3 regions of the Streptomyces sp. CA-111067 genome follow, and region 1 is predicted to be linked to each of the others. Evidence: riboswitches for the same ligand, from Rfam matches in the RefSeq annotation. Region 1 holds a riboswitch; each other region holds the start of a gene.
The links. Region 1 has a riboswitch for cobalamin ahead of metE (5-methyltetrahydropteroyltriglutamate--homocysteine S-methyltransferase). Riboswitches for the same ligand answer to the same signal wherever they lie in the genome.

Region 1 (2,190 bases):
GTCAGCAGCAGCCGGCGCGGCGGATCGCAGACCTCCACCCGGCCGGGCCCCTCCCAGCTGCTGGTGAAGCTCGCCCGGAACTCGCCGCCCAGACGCAGGTCGCCCTCCACCCGCGCCACCCAGCGCGCCAGCCGTTCGGGGTCGGTCAGCGCCGACCACAGGTCGTCGGCGCCCGTCTCGTACACGTCCTCCATCCGGACGCCCCCCTTGCCGCCGGTGACCTGCAGGCTGCCGATCAGGCGCGGTCCGGTCCTCGTGTCGTCGGTCATGCGGTGTTCCCCCTGCTCTCTGTGCTGTCTCTGCTGTCTTGTGCGGCGTTGCCCCGCGCACGGCTTGCTTGTCCGCGTTTTCCACGGGCGACCTCGGTGTGCAGCGCGTCCATCCGCTGCTCCCACAGCGCCCGGTAGCGGTCGAGCCACTCGTGGACCTCGGCGAGCGGCTCGGGGCGCAGCCGGTAGACGCGGAACTGCGCCTCCTGGTGCACCTCGACCAACCCCGCCTCGCGCAGCACCCGCAGGTGCCGGGAGACCCCCGGGCGGGCGATCGGCAGCAGCGCCGCCAGCTCGGTGACGGTGGCCGGTCCGGCCCGCAGGGCCTCCAGTACGGTGCGCCGGCTCTCGTCCGACATCGCTTGCAGTACGGCATCCACCCGGTGAGCGTAACCAGTCGGGTACGTACCTGTCCAGGTACATAAGCTGGTGGATTCGTCGCGCGCGCCGGGAGTTCGCCGCCGCCGGGAGCCGGTGCCGGTTCGCGGGCGGCAAGCCCTAAGCTGGCGGGTGCAGCTGGTTCGCCCCCGTCCGCCAGGCGGGAGCGTCGCAAGAGGGAACCCGGTGGGAATCCGGGACTGCCCCGCAGCGGTGAGTGGGAACGACCGCCGTCATACGCACTGGGTCCGGAAACGGGTCTGGGAAGCGACGGCCAGTAGGTGTCCGCCTCAGGCGGACGCGCCCGCGAGTCCGAAGACCTGCCCGCTGCCCGTACACACCCCGTGTGTACGGAGATCCGGTGACCTCGTGGGCGGGTCGGCGTACGGATGGCGGGCAGCACCTCCGGGTGTGGCATCTCTTGTCGAGGTGACCCGTCCGCTCCGCTTCGTGCTCCTCGCCTCCCGCAAGCGGTCTCCGGAACCTCGGGACACACGCTCGCGAAGGAGAGCCCCCATGACAGACCAGCCCACCGCCGGCCGCGCGGCCGCAGCGCCGCGCGCCACCGTGTACGGCTACCCCAGGCAGGGACAGCACCGGGAACTGAAGAAGGCGATCGAGGGGTACTGGAAGGGCAGGGTCAGCGCCGAGGGCTTGCGGGAGGCCGCTGCCGGGTTGCGCCGTTCGAACTGGCGGCAGCTCGCGGAGGCCGGGCTCGGTGAGGTGCCGACCGGCGACTTCTCGTACTACGACCACATGCTCGACACCAGCGTGATGGTCGGCGCGATCCCGGCCCGGCACCGTGAGGCCGTGCAGAACGACCCGCTCGACGGGTACTTCGCGATGGCCCGCGGCACGCAGGATGTGGCGCCGCTGGAGATGACCAAGTGGTTCGACACCAACTACCACTATCTCGTGCCGGAGTTGGGCCCCGACACCGTCTTCGCCGCCGACTCGGCCAAGCAGGTCGCCGAGCTGGGAGAGGCCCTCGCGCTCGGCCTGGACGCCCGGCCGGTCCTCGTCGGCCCGGTCACCTACCTGCTGCTGGCCAAGCCGGCGCCGGGAGTCGACCCCGGGTTCGAGCCGCTGACGCTGCTGGACCGGCTGCTGCCGGTCTACGCCGAGGTGCTCGCCGACCTGCGGGCGGCCGGCGCCGGATGGGTGCAGCTGGACGAACCCGCGCTGGTACAGGACCGCACCCCGGCCGAGCTGAACGCCGCCGCCCGCGCCTACCGCGAACTCGGCGCCCTGGCCGACCGGCCCAGGCTGCTGGCGGCGTCCTACTTCGACCGGCTCGGCGAGGCACTGCCGGTGCTGGCCAAGGCACCCATCGACGGCCTCGGGCTGGACTTCACCGGTCCCGGCGCCGCCAACCTCGCCGACCTCGCCGCCGTCGGCGGCCTGCCCGGCAAGCGGCTCATCGCCGGGGTGGTGGACGGCCGCAACATCTGGATCAACGACTTCGAGAAGTCGCTGTCCACCCTCGGCACCCTGCTGGGCCTGGCCGACCGGGTGGACGTGGCCGCGTCCTGCTCGCTGCTGC
Region 2 (2,190 bases), 2.4 Mb from region 1:
CGACCAGGTCCGGCACGTCGGACGGCGAGAACAGCGACCACTGCGCGTCCGCGTCCACCCGCCGCATGAACTCGTCCGGCACCCAGTGCGCCAGGTTGAGGTTGTGGGTGCGGCGGGCCTCCTCGCCGGTGTTGTCCCGGAGTTCGAGGAACTCCTCGATGTCGGCGTGCCAGGTCTCCAGGTACACCGCCGCCGCGCCCTTGCGCCGGCCGCCCTGGTTCACCGCGGCCACCGACGCGTCCAGCGTCTTGAGGAACGGCACGATGCCGTTGGAGTGCCCGTTGGTGCCGCGGATCAGCGAACCGCGGGCGCGGATACGGGAGTAGGGCAGGCCGATGCCCCCGGCGTGCTTCGACAGCCGCGCCACCTGGTGGTAGCGGTCGTAGATCGAGTCGAGCTCGTCGAGCGGGGAGTCCAGCAGGTAGCAGGACGACATCTGCGGGTGCCGGGTACCGGAGTTGAACAGGGTGGGGGAGCTGGGCAGGTAGTCGAGCGCGCTCATCAGCCGGTAGAGCGACGCCACTTCGTCCAGCGCGCGGACGCCTCCCGCGCCGCCCGCTGAACCCGCGGCCTCCGCGCCCGCTGAACCCCCGACCGCCGCAGCCTCCGTAACCCTGGCCGTCCCAACCCCCGTACTCCCGGCCTCAACCGGCTCCTCCGCCGCCAGCCCGGCCGCGACCCGCAGCATGAAGTGCTGAGGCGTCTCGATCACCTGGCGGGTCAGCGGATGCCGCAGCAGGTAGCGGCTGTAGAGCGTCCGCAGGCCGAAGTACCCGAACCGGTCGTCGGCCCCGTCCGCGAGCGCCCGCTCGACGAGCGCGTCGAGCCGGTCACCGTGCCGGGCGGCGAACGCGGCCGTGCCGTCGGCGATCAGGCCCTCGCGGTGGCCGACCGCGATCGAGGCGGTGAACGACACGGAGCCCTGCCCGGCCGCCTCGTCGGCGATGGCCCGGGTGAGCAGCCGGGCGGCGAGCCGCGAATACGCCGGGTCCTCGGAGATCAGCCCGGCCGCCGCGTCGATCGCCAGCGCGCGCAGCCCTGCGGCGTCGGAGGCGGCGTTCCGGCCGCGCAGTGCCGCTGCCGCCACCCGCCCGGCGTCCGCGTCCGGCAGGTCGGCGGTGAGGCCCACGAGGGTACGCAGCAGGTCGGCGCCGAGGCCGTCGGCCTGGCTCCCGGGGCCGGCCGGATGCACCGGACCGGTCGGATGCGTGCGGCCTGCGGGCACGGCTGAACCCGCAGGCACGGCTGAACCGGCGGGCACAGCAGGACCCGTGGGCACAGCAGAACCCGCGGGAACGGCTGACGATGACAACGCGGTGGGATCTACGGGCGCGATGGTCACGGTGGTGCGATCTCCCTCTGACGCGGCGGCGGCCACGCGGCACAGGGAGCGGGGGCAGGCGGAACCACGCACCGCCGCATCGGGCCGGGCATGCCGCACCGCGTCCGCCGGCCCAATCCGCGAGGCCCGGACACAACTGCGCCCGGCGAATCGGGCGCGCCACCGGCAGGCGATCGGGCTGCGCGGGCACGCCTGAACACGCCCGCTCACCGTTGCGGGGCAGCGCCGGACTCACACCGGCTTCCCCTGCTGGACAGCGAGTTGAGCATACATGTGGTGGTGCCTGAAATCAGACACCACCACATCTTGTGTTGCTCGGCGCGTCGGGAGGACTCCCGGGAATAAATCTCACGCGGCCCGGCGGAACGCCTCGCGGGCGGCGCCGGACGCCGAGGTGGCACGGGCGGCGTCGGCCTCCCGTATCTGCCGGGTGATCCGGGCCTCGTGCCGCAGGCCGAGCACCGGGACGAGGGAGAGGACCAGGAGGAGGGTGGACAGGGCCGCGATGTCAACGAGGATCGTCATGGGTCAATCCTGCGCTTGCGGCTTACCCGCGAACAGTGGCAGCTCTGACGACCTACCGCAATATCCTGCCAACTGGCATGCTGGAACGATGCTGAGCAATGTCGCGGCCGTCCTGGTTGACGGCGTCCACCCCTTCGAACTCGGGGTCATCACCGAGGTGTTCGGCCTCGACCGGGCCGACGACGGGCTGCCCGTCTACGACTTCGCCGTGGTCTCCGCGGAGGGCTCGCGGCTGCGGACGCACGGCGGGTTCGACGTCGTCGTGAGCACCGACCTGGACCGGCTCGAGGAAGCCGACCTGATCGCCGTACCGGCCGGCGACT
Region 3 (2,190 bases), 7.0 Mb from region 1:
ATCCAGCCGCAGCAGGGCTTCGCCGCCCAGACCGGGGCCGCCGCCACCATCCTGGCCTCCTCGCACCTCGGCTTCGCGCTGTCCACCACCCAGGTCTGCACCGGTTCCGTGATGGGCGCGGGTCTCGGCCGCAGCGGCGCGGTGGTGCGGTGGAGCACCGCGGGCCGGATGGTCGCCGCCTGGGGGCTGACGCTGCCGGCCGCCGGCCTGGTGGCCGCGGCGGCGGCGCTGCTGGCCGACCGGGGTACGTGGGGCGTGGCCGGGGTCGCGCTGGTCGGCCTGGCGGTCTGCGTCCTGGTCCGGAACGCGTCCCGGCGCAAGCCGGTCACCCATGCGAACGTCAACGACGCGCTTCCGGGGATCGAGGCCGTTGTCGAATCCGGCTCCGCGGCCGGCTCGGGCACCGTCCCCGGCGCCGTTCTCCCCGGTACCGTCGTCGAGCCGCAGGGCGTGGTGACCGCGGCCATCGCCGCGGTGGCGCCGCCGCCCGCCGGGTCCGCTGCCGCCTCCGCGCCGACCACGGCATGACCCGGCCACCGGGCCCGGCCCCGTATCGCCTCCCGCCTGCTGAGCGTCTCGTGAAGGACACCGCATGAACATCGACTGGCACGCGCTCGGCACCGTCCTGGCCGTCACCCTGCTGTCCACCGTCGGCCTGGTCGGGGTCTTCACCCTGGGCATCGTCGGCCTGTCCCGGCGGGACGGCGGCGGCGCGGCGGCGGTCGGCAGGACCGGCGCGGCGTATGTGTGCTTCGCCGCCTGCGCGGCGGCCGTCGCGTACGGCATCTATCTGATCGTCGGCTGACCGCCGCCCGGCGTCCGCGCGGGGTGTGGACCGCACCACACTCCGTCCGCGCAGGTCAAGCGTGGTTGACGGGCTATCGCGGGCGTGGTGGACTGCGGTAGCCATGCGGCGGCAGGAGAGGAAGTTCGGTGTGAATCCGGCGCGGTCCCGCCACTGTCACCGGGGAGTGCACTCCCAACCCGTACGTCACGGCCGGTAGTTCGCCGGCTGGAAGACCGGGAGTGCGTTGATCCGGGAGCCAGGAGACTCTCACCGCCGGACACGTCGAACCAGGGCGCGGACCCTGAGTGAGGACTTCGCCATGCCCGGCACGCGAGCACGCCTGTACGACCCTGCGGATACGACGGATGCGGAATCGGTGCGCGACCGGGGGCCGCGGCCCAGCGGCGGCGCCCGGAACACCCGGAGGGCCGGGGCGAGTCGGCCCGGCTGTCCCGGCGGCAGAATCCTGCGGAGCGTGACGGCGGTCTGAGCCGATGCGTGCCGATCGCGTTTTCGCGTACGGCGCCACGCTCGGCCTTCTCGGCGATCTCCTCGCGGGCGACCCGCGCCGCGGCCATCCGGTCGCGGCCTTCGGTCGCGCGGCGGGGGCGCTCGAATGCCGGATGTGGCGGGACGACCGGGCCAGTGGCGCGGTCTACACGGCGCTGTGCGCCGGTTCTGCGGTGGGCGCCGCCCTGCTCGCCGAGCGGGGTGTGCGGGGCAGCGCCGTGCTGTCCGTCGGGCTGACGGCGACAGCGACCTGGTCGGTGCTCGGCGGCACCTCGCTGGCGCGCGAGGCGCGGCTGATCGCGGCGGCGCTCGAAGCCGGTGAACTCGGCGCGGCCCGGGCCCGGTTGCCGCATCTGTGCGGGCGCGATCCGCAGGGGCTCGACGAGGACGGGATCGTCCGGGCGGTGGTCGAGTCGGTCGCCGAGAACACCTCGGACGCGGTCGTCGGGGCCCTAGTGTGGGGCGCGTTGGGCGGGGTGCCGGGGCTCGTCGGCTTCCGTGCGGTGAACACGCTGGACGCGATGGTGGGCCACAAGTCCCCCCGCCACCGGCGGTTCGGCTGGGCGTCGGCCCGGCTCGACGACCTCGCCGGCTGGCCCGGCGCGCGGCTGACGGCCACGCTGGCCGCCCTGGCCGGCCCCTCGCCCCGCTCGGCGCTGCGCACATGGCGCGCGGACGCCGCGGCGCACCCGAGCCCCAACGCGGGCCCGGTGGAAGCGGCGTTCGCCGGCGCGCTGCGCATCAGGCTGGGCGGGCCGGTGAGTTACGCCGGCCGGCCCGATCCCCGCCCGGTCCTGGGCGCCTCCTTCCCACCCCCGACGCTCGCGGACATCCCCCGCGCGATCGCCCTGTCCCGCCGCGTGACCTTCCTGACCCTGGGGGTGTCCGTCCTG

Region 2: it holds a riboswitch for cobalamin, as region 1 does, so the genes downstream of both, ACQPW6_RS27465 (ribonucleoside-diphosphate reductase subunit alpha) here and metE (5-methyltetrahydropteroyltriglutamate--homocysteine S-methyltransferase) in region 1, are expected to answer to the same signal.
Region 3: it holds a riboswitch for cobalamin, as region 1 does, so the genes downstream of both, ACQPW6_RS07095 (cobalamin biosynthesis protein) here and metE (5-methyltetrahydropteroyltriglutamate--homocysteine S-methyltransferase) in region 1, are expected to answer to the same signal.

What each region holds. Positions count from the first base shown of each region.
Region 1 covers NZ_CP192103.1:8,642,469-8,644,658, forward strand. The annotation lists gene ACQPW6_RS38080 (SRPBCC family protein) at 1-269, opposite strand, end outside; gene ACQPW6_RS38085 (ArsR/SmtB family transcription factor) at 266-649, opposite strand; cobalamin riboswitch at 770-989, shown strand; gene metE (5-methyltetrahydropteroyltriglutamate--homocysteine S-methyltransferase) at 1,164-2,190, shown strand, end outside.
Region 2 covers NZ_CP192103.1:6,199,144-6,201,333, forward strand. The annotation lists gene ACQPW6_RS27465 (ribonucleoside-diphosphate reductase subunit alpha) at 1-1,279, opposite strand, end outside; cobalamin riboswitch at 1,490-1,632, opposite strand; gene ACQPW6_RS27470 (hypothetical protein) at 1,691-1,867, opposite strand; gene ACQPW6_RS27475 (helix-turn-helix domain-containing protein) at 1,956-2,190, shown strand, end outside.
Region 3 covers NZ_CP192103.1:1,613,524-1,615,713, forward strand. The annotation lists gene ACQPW6_RS07085 (anion permease) at 1-528, shown strand, start outside; gene ACQPW6_RS07090 (hypothetical protein) at 593-805, shown strand; cobalamin riboswitch at 923-1,054, shown strand; gene ACQPW6_RS07095 (cobalamin biosynthesis protein) at 1,282-2,190, shown strand, end outside.